Regions from separate parts of the Janthinobacterium sp. SUN176 genome, predicted to be linked through region 2. Evidence: predicted binding sites of a transcription regulator. Region 2 holds the regulator's gene; each other region holds the start of a gene.
What was found. The regulator FNR, encoded in region 2, switches genes on or off when oxygen is low (the NO sensors DNR and NnrR bind a similar motif). The targets are predictions, from matches to a motif close to TTGATNNNNATCAA.
Positions count from the first base shown of each region.

Region 1: O3299_RS06545 (serine protein kinase) is a predicted target of FNR. The motif match lies at 1,408-1,421, and genes of this name have one in related genera.
Region 3: paaA (1,2-phenylacetyl-CoA epoxidase subunit PaaA) is a predicted target of FNR. The motif match lies at 2,420-2,433, and genes of this name have one in related genera.

Region 1 covers NZ_JAPWIA010000001.1:1,474,613-1,478,823, reverse strand. Annotated here, with positions in the region: gene O3299_RS06550 (hypothetical protein) at 170-1,348, opposite strand; gene O3299_RS06545 (serine protein kinase) at 1,633-3,648, shown strand; gene O3299_RS06540 (DUF444 family protein) at 3,651-4,211, shown strand, end outside.
Region 2 covers NZ_JAPWIA010000002.1:67,747-71,957, reverse strand. Annotated here, with positions in the region: gene O3299_RS19635 (response regulator) at 1-1,639, opposite strand, end outside; gene fnr (fumarate/nitrate reduction transcriptional regulator Fnr) at 1,889-2,647, shown strand; gene O3299_RS19625 (FixH family protein) at 2,772-3,296, opposite strand; gene ccoG (cytochrome c oxidase accessory protein CcoG) at 3,399-4,211, opposite strand, start outside.
Region 3 covers NZ_JAPWIA010000001.1:3,884,776-3,888,986, forward strand. Annotated here, with positions in the region: gene paaD (1,2-phenylacetyl-CoA epoxidase subunit PaaD) at 1-266, opposite strand, end outside; gene paaC (1,2-phenylacetyl-CoA epoxidase subunit PaaC) at 266-1,018, opposite strand; gene paaB (1,2-phenylacetyl-CoA epoxidase subunit PaaB) at 1,033-1,317, opposite strand; gene paaA (1,2-phenylacetyl-CoA epoxidase subunit PaaA) at 1,346-2,335, opposite strand; gene paaX (phenylacetic acid degradation operon negative regulatory protein PaaX) at 2,603-3,532, shown strand; gene O3299_RS17550 (hypothetical protein) at 3,639-3,893, opposite strand; gene O3299_RS17555 (M14-type cytosolic carboxypeptidase) at 4,035-4,211, shown strand, end outside.

The DNA of each region.
Region 1 (4,211 bases), on a different contig from region 2:
ATGATACACCCGGCCAACCGGCACTGCAGCACGCTTCGCCGGCCAAGACCATGCGCGGCCGCCGCCCTTGAGCAAGACTTGAGCAATACTTGACCAAGATACTCATCGTGCAAAAAACAGCGTCAGGCAAGGCGGTGCGGGGCCGCCCCGCCGGCTCTTGAAGGCGCGCTCAAGTGTACAAATTGATGTCGAGCGCCACCACCACGCGCCGCATCTGGTTGGCAAACGTGATGTTGCCGCCGCCGGCAAACAGCAGGCCGACGGGATTGCGCTGCTGGTTCCAGGTCCAGATGGACGAGCCGGAATCGCCGCCCGCGCTGAACGCCCCGCTGACGCCCGTGATGGCGATCTGGTCCTGGAACAGCGCGATCCTGCCGCCGCCGTAATTGACGTTGATGGTGGCACCCAGGCCCGTGATGCGGCCCTGCGTCAATTGCGTCGTGCGGCCGGACTTGCCGACCATCATGCCCAGTGCGGGTGCCACGAGCGCATTGCTGATGCGGAAGTACGCGGGCACGCCGCCGCTCAGGTAGACCAGTTCGGGACGCACCCTGTCTGGCCAGGCCCAGCCGGTGGCGCAATCGACAAAGTTGACGCCGCCGCTGAAATTGATGGGCACGAAACGCTCGAGCACGGCGACCTGGTCTTGCGGGCAGCGGCCGCCGTCGATGGGGCCAGGCTGCACGATGCAATCGTTGAACACGCCGCCGTTGGAATTGGCCAGCACGTGATTATTGCTAAGAATCATCAGGCGGCTGTTGCGCGGCGCGCTGCGCCCCACGGCCAGGCAGCCGATGGTGCCGGCCGTGATGCGGAAATGCCCGACCGACACGCCGCCCGGCGCGGGGCGCAGGCGGAAACGGTGGGGCTGCGCATCGATCACGCCCGTGACGACGATGTTGACGGGCACCTTGTCGCTGGCCACGGCGCGCACGCCCATGGCCCCCACGATGGCAGCCTTGGCCCGGTCGACGGAAGTGGGCTCGGCCACGTACAGGGTCAGTGCCGGCAAGCCCGGCTCGCCGGACGAGCTGTCGCTGGCGCCCTCGCCCAGGCCGATGGACACGCCCTGGATATTGCCGCTGTCGCTGAAGGCGTCGGCCGCGCGCGCGCCGCCCGCTTGCGCGATGCTTTGCCGCATGCCATCCTCGATGCTGCGCTTGATTTCCAGCAATTCCATGCTGACACCGCTCAGGGCGTCGGGCACATCCGCGACGGACGCGCTCTCGATCGTATTGTCGTCTTCGCCGGGGATGGAAAACTGGCCGACGGCCTCTTCATCATCCGCGCTCTGTCCCCTGCCGCTGCTGCCGGGCGGGGCGCTGAAACCATTCTCGTTGCCTATCATCGTGTTCTCCTCGTGGGTCGCCGCAAGCTTCCAGTGTGGACGCGCTGCGCGGGCCGGTATTGATCTGGATTGAACCGCGCGGATGCCAGGCTGCCCTGCCCCAATGGGGGCCAGCGAGTACAAAAATAGTTCCCTCGTCAAGGTTGAGCGGGATCAGGCGTGCGGGCAGAGGCGCCGCCGTATACTTGGCCGACAGGCTGGAACCGGGCCTGCTCCACGGCAGCAACGCCAGCAACAGCAAGGATGGGGAAACAATGACGAGCCCTGCAATAACGAGCCCTGGTATGACACGCCAATCCGACGACGCCCCTGCGGTAGCGGCCTCAGCCGGCGCCAATACAGCCGCCGACAATACGACGGACGCCGGTGGCGCGGCCCAGCATGCGGGTTTCGTGCACGGCATGGCGGCCTGGGCGGAAAAACACCGCATCACGCCCTGGCGCGGCAGTTTTGCCGACTTCCTCGAGCAAATCCTGCCCGGCCGCGCCGCACTGCTGACGCGCAGCGCGCACCGGTACCTGTGGGACATGATGCGCTGGAATGGCCAGACCGACGGCAACGGACGCTTCCGCTGCCGCCTGTTCGACGACGAGCTGTTCGGCATCGACGAGGCGATCGACCGGGTCGCCGCCTACTTCAAGGCGGCCGCCGCCGGCTCCGAAGTGGGCCGCCGCATGTTGCTGTTGCTTGGCCCGCCATCGGGCGGCAAGTCGACCATGGTGATCCTGCTCAAGCGGGGCCTGGAAGAGTACAGCCACAGCAGCGAAGGCGCGCTGTACGGCATCGCCGGCTGTCCCGTGCACGAATCGCCGCTGCACCTGGTGCCGCACAGCATGCGCGCCGACTTTCGCGCCAGCTATGATGCCGAGCTGCAGGGCGAACTGTGCCCACATTGCCGCGCCCGCCTGGAAGAGCAGTATGCGGGCGACTTCCTGCGCATGCCCGTCGAGCGCATCCATTTGTCCGAGGCGGGCCGCTGCGGCATCGGCACGTATGCGCCGCACGATCCCACGACGGCCGACCTGGCCGACCTGGTCGGTTCCGTCGACCTGTCGAAAGTGGCGCAATACGGCGACGAAGGCGATCCGCGCGCCTGGTCGTGGTCCGGCGCCGTGTATGCGGCCAGCCGCGGCATGCTGGAAATGATCGAAATCCTCAAGGTCAAGCGGGAATTCCTCTACTTGCTGCTGACCTTGACGCAGGAAAAGAATGTCAAGGTGTCGCGCTTCCCCCTGATCTACCTCGACGAAACCATCCTCGCGCACACGAATCTGGCCGAATTCCGCAAATTCCTGCAAGAAAGCGAAAACGAGGCGCTGCTCGACCGCATGGTCATCGTGCAAGTGCCCTATACGCTCAATTACCGCGAAGAAGCGCGCATTTACCGCAAGCTAATCCTGGCGGCCGCGCCCGCCTTCCGCGACGTTCACCTCGATCCGCACGTGCTGCATGCGGCGGCCGTGTTTGCCATCCTCAGCCGCATGCCCGAGGGCGAGGACAAGGAGGCCGAGCTGGTCAAGAAACTGCGCATCTACGCGAACGAAGATGTCGACGACTTGCAGCCGGCCGACCTGCGCCGCATGCGCGAGCGCGACAAGTCGCCCGACGAGGGCCTGTCGGGCGTGTCGCCCCGCTTCGTCATCAATGCCCTGTCGCACGCCATCATTTCCGCCCAGCGCAACAGCCTGTCCACCATGGACGTGCTGCTGGCCCTGAAAGACGGCATCGAAAACGATGCGCGCATCGAACCGCGGCGCAAGCGCAAATGGGTCGATTACCTGGTGCTCACGCGCAAGGATTTCTATAACCGCTGGGTCAAGGCCGACGTGCACAAGGCCTTGTTCGTATCATTCGAGCAAGAAGCGCAAGACTTGCTGAACAAATATCTCGATGAAGTCGAAGCCATGCTCGACAACCGCCAGATCCGCGATCCCATCACCAGCGAAGAGCGCCGTCCCGACGAGCGCTTCCTGCGCGCCGTGGAAGAGAAAATCCACATCAGCGACTCGGGCAAGCAATCTTTCCGGCAAGAAGTGGTGCGCAAGGCCATGAGCGCCTTCAAGCGGGGCGAAGCGTTTGGCCTGGCCAGCCATGCGCCATTGCACGACGCCATCCAGCAATACCTGTTCGAGCAGCGGCGCGACGTGCTGCGCCTCGTCGGCTCGGCCAAGCGGCCCGACGACGACGTGCGGGCCAGGATATCCGCCGTCGAGCAGCGCCTGGTCGACGAATACGGCTATGACGCCCATAGCGCGCGCGAAGCGCTCAACTACGTGACCACCTTGCTGGCGCAGGAATAGCCATGGCCGCCACCACGACGCCAGGCAGCGGCACACAGGATGGCCATCCGGCCTGGGGGGATTCCACGGAACCCGCAGGCACCGCGGACCCCGCCGCCACGGCCGGCTCCGCCGGTTCCTCCGGCGCGGCGGCGGCGGGTGGCGCGCCAGCCCTGGCCCGGCCCTGGTACGCGCTGTTCTCGCGCGGCGCGCGCGACTGGCTGCGCCACAACCAGAAAGTGCGCGAAGCCGTGCAGGCGCACTTGCCCGAGCTGGTCGCCACGCCCGACCTGATCGACGGACCGCAGCAGCGCACGGTGCAAGTGCCCATGCGCCTGCTCGAACATGCGCGTTTCCGCCTGGCGCCCGCGCGCAGCAGCTTGGGCGCGGGCCAGGGTGACGGCCAGCCCGGCGATATCCTGCGCCCGGCCCGGCCCGCCGCCACTGGCGGGGCCGGCACGCAAGGTGACGGCGGCGATGGCGAGGGGGCCGTGCGCCTGCTGCTGGAGTTTCCCATCGACGACATACTCGACTGGCTGTGGGACGCCTTCGAATTGCCGCACCTGACGCCACGCCACCTGGGC
Region 2 (4,211 bases):
TCATGCCGATGCCCGTGTCGCGCACCTCGAAGCGCAGCCAGGCGCGGCCGCTCTCGCTCTCGGCCAGGCTGACGGCCACCACCACTTCGCCGCTCTCCGTGAACTTGATGGCGTTGCCGGCCAGGTTGACGAGGATTTGCTGCAGGCGCTGGGCGTCGCCCACGAGGCGCCGCGGCACGTCGGGCTCGACGGCGATGGCCAGTTCCAGCTCCTTTTCGCCCGCATTCATCGTCATCGTCGTGGCCAGGGTATTCATGACTTCGTCGAGGTCGAATTCGACGGGCGACAATTCCATGCGCCGTGCCTCGATCTTCGAATAGTCGAGCACGTCGTTGAGGATGCCCAGCAGCGACTGGCCCGCCACGCGCACCATGGTCAGATACTTGCGCTGTTCCGTGTCGAGTCTGGTATTGCCCAGCAAATACACCATGCCCAGCACGGCATTGAGGGGCGTGCGGATTTCATGGCTCATGTTGGCCACGAAATCGCTCTTCGCGCGGTTGGCCGCCTCGGCCCGGTCGCGTTCCTGTTCCAGCTCCGCCGCGCGCGATTCGAGTTCCTGCTGCAGACGGTCGCGTTCGCTCATCAGGCCGTTGAACGCTTCCGTCAGTTCGCCGATTTCGTCGCGCTGCTGCACCGGCACGGGCGTGAAGCGGCTGCCGCTGGTGCGCAGGGCTTGCAGGGTGTCGCGCAGGCGCACCAGCGGCGACAGCAGGCGCACGGTGACCCAGCCCAGCACGAAGGCGGCCAGCAGCGAGGCGAGGATGCTCCACAGCACCAGCCGGTACAGCACGCCATCGAACGGTTCGAAGGCATCTTCGACGGGGAGCGAGGCGGCCAGCAGCCAGTTCACGGATTTCAGGCGCTTGAAGCTGTTGACGGCCGTGATGCCGCGGCTGTTGGTGCTGACCATGCTGCCTTCGCCATCTTCCTTCAGCAGCCGGGTGGTCGTCAGGTTGGCGTTCGGCTGGCGCGGTTGCAGCAGCCGGCTGGTATCGGGATGCAGCACGTAGCGCGGCACGGCGCCGCGCGTGAGGATGAAGTAATAGCCGCTCTTGCCGATCTTTTCCGAGCGCAGGCGGCCCAGCAGGTTGTCCTTGTACAGGCGCAGCACGCCGATCACGACGCCGGCCACCTGGCCATCGGCGGCCAGCACGGGCGCCACCATCTGCACGATGGGCATGCCGCTCGACTTGCCCAGCATCGGTTCGGTGATCATGGGCTGGCGCGTGCGCAGGACGGTCTGGAAATACTCGCGCTCGGCGACGTTGATGCCGGCGCGCCCCGCTACTTCCGGCATGTCGGCCACGACGGCGCCATGCGCGTCGAGCACCAGCACGTCATCGAACAGCACCAGCATCGAGCGGCGCGAATAGTATTCGCGCAATTGGGCGGGCCGGGCGATCAATTCCGGCGGCTGCTGCCTGGCCGTCAGGGTGACGATCTGCAGCAGCATGCCCAGCTTGTCGTCGAGTTCGGCGGCGGTGCGGCTGATCAGGGACGATTGCTGGCTCAGCAGTACTCGGGTGAAGTCGTCGCGCATGTGCTGCACCTGGATCATGGTGACCAGCGCGATCATGGCGATCGAGGTCAGGCTGGTGGCCAGCGCGACTTTTGCTTTAATGCCGAGAGGCTTCATGATTTCCTTTTCAGTACCGGGCGGCACAGGCGGCAGATAATGCTGTCAGGAATTTTCCTATCAATGCCCCAGCTTGGCAAGCGCCGCCGCGCAAATTGCCCGCCCCGTACGGGCTTTTGACGATGTTGCCATATAATTAAAGGCTGGACGTCGTTTATTCGCCGAATTTACGGTGAAATTGGCATACGGCAACCCTGTATGCGGCTGTATGCAGTAAACTTGTTGTTGCATTTTCTAAAAGGTACCGACATGACTGAAGCGCTACTCACTCCAACCTTGCCCACCGTGAACGTGGAGGCGTTGCGTGCGCGATGCTCGACCTGCAGCATGCATCAATTGTGCCTGCCGATGGGCCTCGATGTGGGCGACATGGACAGGCTGGATCAGATCATCGGCCGCCGCCGCAAGATCGTGCGCGGCGCCTCGCTGTTCCGTATCGGCGACTCGTTCCAGAACCTGTATGCGATCCGCCTGGGGCATTTCAAGACGTACCAGATCAATCCGGGCGGCGAAGAGCAGGTGACGGGCTTCCAGATGGCGGGTGAACTGCTGGGCATGGACGCCATCAGCGCCGACCGCCACCACTGTAATGCGGTGGCGCTGGAAGACAGCGAAGTGTGTGAAATCCCGTTTTCCAGCCTGGAACAATTGCTGGGCAACATGCCGACCCTGCTGCGCCATTTCCACCGCATGATGAGCCAGGAAATCACGCGCGAGCAAAGCGTCATGTTGCTTTTGGGTAACATGCAGGCGACGCAGCGCTTTGCCGCCTTCATCGTCAACCTGGCGTCGCGCTATGAAGCGCGCGGCTATTCGGGCAGCAATTTCCAGCTGCGCATGTCGCGCGAGGAAATCGGCAACTACCTGGGCCTGACCATCGAGAGCGTCAGCCGCCTGCTGTCGAAGTTCAAGAAGGAAGGCTGGCTGCGCGTCTCGAACCGGGAAATTGAAATCCTGCAGCCGGCCAAGCTGAAAGCCATTACGGCCGGCACGGACGTCTGCAAGTAACAGCACCGTCAAAACCTGCTGCGCGTCGCGCTTTGCGGCTTGCGATGCTCGCTGTGCTATAGCACAGCTGCGCTTCTCAACCACAAATCACTGCCGCTCGCTACGGTTTTCCCGGCGCTGTACGTTATAGCTCTTCATCCGCATGCAGCGCGATGCTGCGCTGCAGGGGCCAGGTCCAGATGCCGGACAGGCGCCACTCGCGTTTGTCGTTTTCCACCAGCACTTGCCAGCGGCTGCGCTCGAGCATCGGCAGCGCTACGGAAAAATTGCCGGCTGCGTCGGGCTGCACCAGCACCTTGATATCCTTTTCCGGCAGGGTCGCATGCGCCAGGTGCAGCTGCAAAGGCGCTTGATAGGCCTTGCCGAAGCTGTGCACGGAACCGGTCAGGCGCGCTGCAGCGACGTCATACGACAGGCGCGTATCCATCGCCAGGTCGCTGGCGATCGTGTCGCGCTTCAAATCCTGGTTGATCGCCTTGCCCTGCTTGTAATAATCGCCCACCACCAGCGCATCGGGCTGCGTAAACGCGATATAGCCCATGAAGCTGCCGACGACCACGGACAGGCCGGGGCCGATCATCAGCAGCCATGGCCAGCGATGCTTGTACCACGGTGCAACGGGTGCTTGCAGTTTCAGACTGTCGGACATGATATTTCTCCTGTTTAATCAGCCAGTCCCCGCATGGGGACCGGCCTTCCTGCAACTTCGTGGCGGCGGCGAGGGCACCCGGTCCCCGTCCGCCTTTCCTTGTTAACGCGGCACGATGAATACCGCGCTTTCACGCACATGCAGCGATGGGTCGTCCAGCGATTGCAATTCGATCGCAATCTTGTTCGAGCCCTTCTCTCCCACGCCGTGCGGCACGCGCAGGCGGATCGGCCAACCCAGCGTTTCCGTCGGCTGCAAGGTCACTTCTTCGCGCGTCAGCAAGGTCAGGCCCGGCAAGCCGGAAGCGCTGATTTTGAAATGCTGGCTTTGCTCCGACGTGTTCATGATCTGCAGGCGGTAGACGTTTTCGATCATGCCGTCTTCCACTTCGCGTCCCATGGAACCGCGGTCGCGGATCACGTCCATTTTCAGAGGCGTGCGCAGGGCCAGCGAAGTACACACGGCGATGATGATCAGGGCCAGGATGGAAGTGTAGATCAAGACGCGCGGGCGCATGGCGCGCTGGCGTATCTGCTTCGAATTGAAGTTGTTTTCCATCGCATGGTCGGTACTGTAGCGTACCAGTCCCCGTGGCCGGTCGACTTTGTCCATCACGCTGTTGCAGGCATCGACGCAAGCGGCGCAACCGATGCATTCATACTGCAGGCCGTTACGGATATCGATGCCGGTCGGACACACCTGCACGCACAGGGTACAGTCGATGCAATCGCCCAGCTTGTCGTTGTTGCCGGCCTTCTTGCTCATGGCGCCACGTGGTTCACCGCGCTTGGCATCGTAGGTGATGATCAGGGTGTCCTGGTCGAACATGGCGCTCTGGAAGCGCGCGTAGGGGCACATGTATTTGCACACCTGCTCGCGCAGCCAGCCCGCGTTGCCGTAGGTTGCCAGACTGTA
Region 3 (4,211 bases), on a different contig from region 2:
GCGGGCGCCAGCTGGTTCACCAGCGTCACCTTGTCCACGCCATGGCTGCGCAAGGCATCCGTGACGGCGTCGGCGATCACCTGCATGGCAGGGCAGCCCGAATACGTGGGCGTGATCGTCACGGTACAGGCGTCGCCGCCGGTGACTTCGACGGCGCGCACGATGCCCAGGTCCACCACCGAAATGACGGGGATTTCCGGGTCTGGCACGTCGCCCAGCCAGGCCCAGACCTGGGCGGCGTCCAGCGCTGCCGCGGCCGTGTTCATTACCACTCCGCCCCGGGATAGGCGCGCTGCAGGAACTGCATCTCGGCCAGAATAAAGCCCAGGTGTTCCGTGTGCGTGCCCTGCTTGCCGCCTTTTTGCATCCAGGCGTCGGGCGCCGGCATGGCCAGCGTCGCTTCGGCGAAGATCTCGGCCACGTGTTCCAGAAACGCCTGACGCAGGATGTCGGATGGCGGCGCGATGCCGGCGGCGACCATGGCCTGGTCGACGGCGTCGTACTTGAACATCTCGCCCGTGTACATCCACAGCTTGTCGGCGGCGGCCTGCGTTTTCGCGTGGCTGTCCGCCGTGCCGTCGCCCAGGCGCACGATCAGGTCACCGCTGCGGCGCAGGTGATACGTCACTTCCTTGATCGACTTTTGCGCCACTTCGACGATGCGCGCATCCGTCGATTTCGTCAGTTCCAGCAGCTGGAAATAGTGCCAGCTGTCGAAGAAGAACTGGCGCATCATCGTGTCGGCGTAATTGCCGTTCGGCTGCTCGACCAGCAGGCAATTTTTGAAATCGTGGGCGTCGCGCAAAAAGGCGATGTCGTCCTCGTCGCGGCCCGCGTTTTCCAGTTCGGCCGCATAGCTGAACCACAAACGCGTCTGGCCCAGCAAGTCCAGCGCCACGTTGGTCAGCGCCATGTCCTCTTCCAACGCCGGGCCCTTGCCGCACAGCTGCGACAGCTGCTGGCTGAGGATCAGGGCGTTGTCGCCCAGGCGCAGGAGGTAATTGACCTTGTCATCCATTGCAGGCGCTCCCATCACAGATTCTTGACTTCTTCCGGCATCGGGAAGAAGGTGGGATGGCGGTACACCTTGCTGTTCGACGGTTCGAACAGGGCGCCCTTGTCGCCGGGGCTGCTGGCGACGATATCGGCCGCGCGCACCACCCAGATGCTCACGCCTTCATTGCGGCGCGTGTAGACGTCGCGCGCATGGTTGACCGCCATAGTGGCGTCGGAAGCGTGCAGGCTGCCCACATGCTTGTGCGCCAGGCCGTGCTGGCTGCGGATGAAAACTTCCCACAAAGGCCATTCTTTGCTCATGTTGCTATCCCCTATCTGTCTTATGTATTTACGCTGCCGCTTTGTTAGCAGCTTGCTTGTCTGCATACGCGACCAAGGCATCGCGGAACCATTCGCCGTCTTCATACGCTTTCACGCGCGTTTGCAGGCGTTCGCGGTTGCATGGGCCATTGCCCTTCAGGACATTGTTGAACTCGGACCAGTCGATCTCGCCGAATTCATAGTGGCCCGTTTCCGCATTGAATTTCAGGTCGGGATCGGGCACGGTCAGGCCCAGGTATTCGATTTGCGGCACGGTCTGATCGACCATGCGCTGGCGCAATTCGTCGTTCGAGAACAGCTTGATGCGCCATTGCGCCGACTGAGCGCTGTTGACGGAGGCGGCGTCGGACGGGCCGAACATCATCAGCGACGGCCACCACCAGCGGTTCAAGGCATCCTGCGCCATGGCTTTCTGCGCGGGCGTGCCCTTGCACAGCGACATCATGATGTCGTAGCCCTGGCGCGCATGGAACGATTCTTCCTTGCAGACGCGGATCATGGCGCGCGCATACGGGCCGTACGAGCAGCGGCACAGGGGAATCTGGTTGATGATGGCAGAGCCGTCGACCAGCCAGCCGATGGCGCCCATGTCGGCCCACGACAGGGTCGGATAGTTAAAGATGCTGGAATACTTGGCTTTGCCCGAATGCAAGGCGGCCAGCAAGTCGTCACGCGACACGCCCAAGGTTTCCGCGGCGCTATACAGGTACAGGCCGTGACCGGCTTCGTCCTGGATCTTGGCCAGCAGGATGGACTTGCGTTTCAGGGTGGGCGCGCGCGTGACCCAGTTGCCTTCAGGCAATTGGCCGACGATTTCCGAGTGCGCGTGCTGCGAAATCTGGCGGATCAGGGTCTTGCGGTAAGCATCCGGCATCCAGTCCTTGGCCTCGATCTTGATGCCTTCGTCGATGCGCGCCTGGAAAGCGCGCTCTTCTTGACCCATGTCGTCGAGGGAACGAACGTTCTTGAGGCCGGTTTCAACCATTTGTGCGTACATGATCTGTCTCCCATGTCTTTGATTTTGCGCAGCAACGCGGTGCGATGAACAGATAATACGATACAAAAAACGATTTGCATACACTTGATATGAATCATTTTAAAAATTCGTATCTTGTGCAGCTTTTTTGTGCGTATGATATTGCTTATGAGAAAACACTGCGGAGCGCCACCAGCGCTTCCGGCAAATTATTGCCGCGCTACCCGCGCAGCCAAGTAAACTGCTGCTTTTATTGAACCGACCGCAACACGGCCAGACCGGAACCACATGAAGAACACCCGCTGCACGGCATGGATAGCCGATTTCCTGGAAAGCGACCCACCGCGCTCGAAGTCCCTGGTGATGACCATCTTTGGCGACGCCATCGTGCCGCGTGGCGGCGCCATCTGGCTGGGCAGCCTGATCGAACTGCTGGCGCCGTTTGGCGTGAATGACCGTTTATTGCGCACCAGCGTGTTCCGCCTGGCGCAGGAAGGCTGGCTCAGCTCGCAGCGCGACGGCCGCCGCAGCGCCTATACGATACGCCCGGAGGCGCTGGCCCGCTTCGAGCGCGCCTATCGCCGCATCTATGCGCCGCTGGTCGTGCACTGGGATGGCAGCTGGACCCTGGTGATCGGGCCGGCCGGCAGCATCGGCGCCGCCGAGCGGGGGGCGCTGCGCAAGGAATTATTGTGGGCTGGCTATGGCTTGATCTCGCCTGGCATCTTTGGCCATCCTGCCAGCAATACGGAGGCGCTGGAAGATATCCTCGTGCGCAACGAGGTGCAGGGCAAGCTGTATGTCTGCCACACCACGGAGTTGCCAGGTGTCAGCACGCGCCCCCTGCGCGACATGGTGGGCGACTGCTGGGACTTGTCGGAAGTGATGGCTGGCTACGAAAAATTCATCGCCAGCTTCCAACCGCTGCTGACCTTGCTGCAAGAAGCACCCGTGTTCGATGCGGAGCAAGCGTTCGTGATCCGCTCGCTGCTGACGCACGCCTACCGCCGCGTGCAATTGCACGACCCGCAACTGCCCGTCGAACTGCTGCCCGAACCGTGGCCCGGCACGCAGGCGTATGCGCTGGCCCGCGACCTGTACCGCATCACGTACGCGGCGGCCGAGGAACATATCCTGGCCACCTTGCGGCGCGAAGATGCGCAGGCGCCCGATGTGGAGCCGTGGTTCTACGAACGTTTCGGCGGCCTGAACACCTGACAACACGTCCATGACGATGTTGCAGGGCCTGGGCGTCCATTCGCACTGTCTGCGGCCCTGGCCCTGGCCATTTTTCAGGCATTCAGGAATACGTCAGTGCCTGCGCTCACTGTTTTGCGACCACCTGTTTCGCCCCTGCCAATAAATCCTGCCCCAGCTTTTCCAGCGCATTGGCCTGCACCAGCATGGTGTCGAGGATGGCGACGTTAAAGGTGAATTCGGCCGGCGTCGTATAGCCGGGGAAACGTATGATGCGCAGCAATTCCTGCAAGGTCGTGCCCTTGCCCAGGTGCGCCAGGGCGTCGCTGAGGGCGCTGATTTTCTTTTCCAGTTCGCGTATGTGTTTGCCGTTGTCATCCATGATGGCCTCCCCGTGTCTAAGCTATCACGTTAGCAAAGCGCGTCCATCATCGTTTGCGCCAGCACAAAGTCCACCGCAAAACAGGTATCATCGCGCCATTGCACACGATGCAAAACCCATACGTTTTTATCAGGAACACTCATGACCATTAAAATCAGCCAGCAATTCGACGCCGGCGCGATCGAGGTGCTGCGCGCCGACGATGCCCAATCCATCGAGCTGAACATCCGCAAGGATTCCCACGCCGACATCACGCAGTGGTTTTACTTCCGCCTGCAAGGCGCGCAAGGCGAGGCGTGCACGATCCGCTTCATGAAC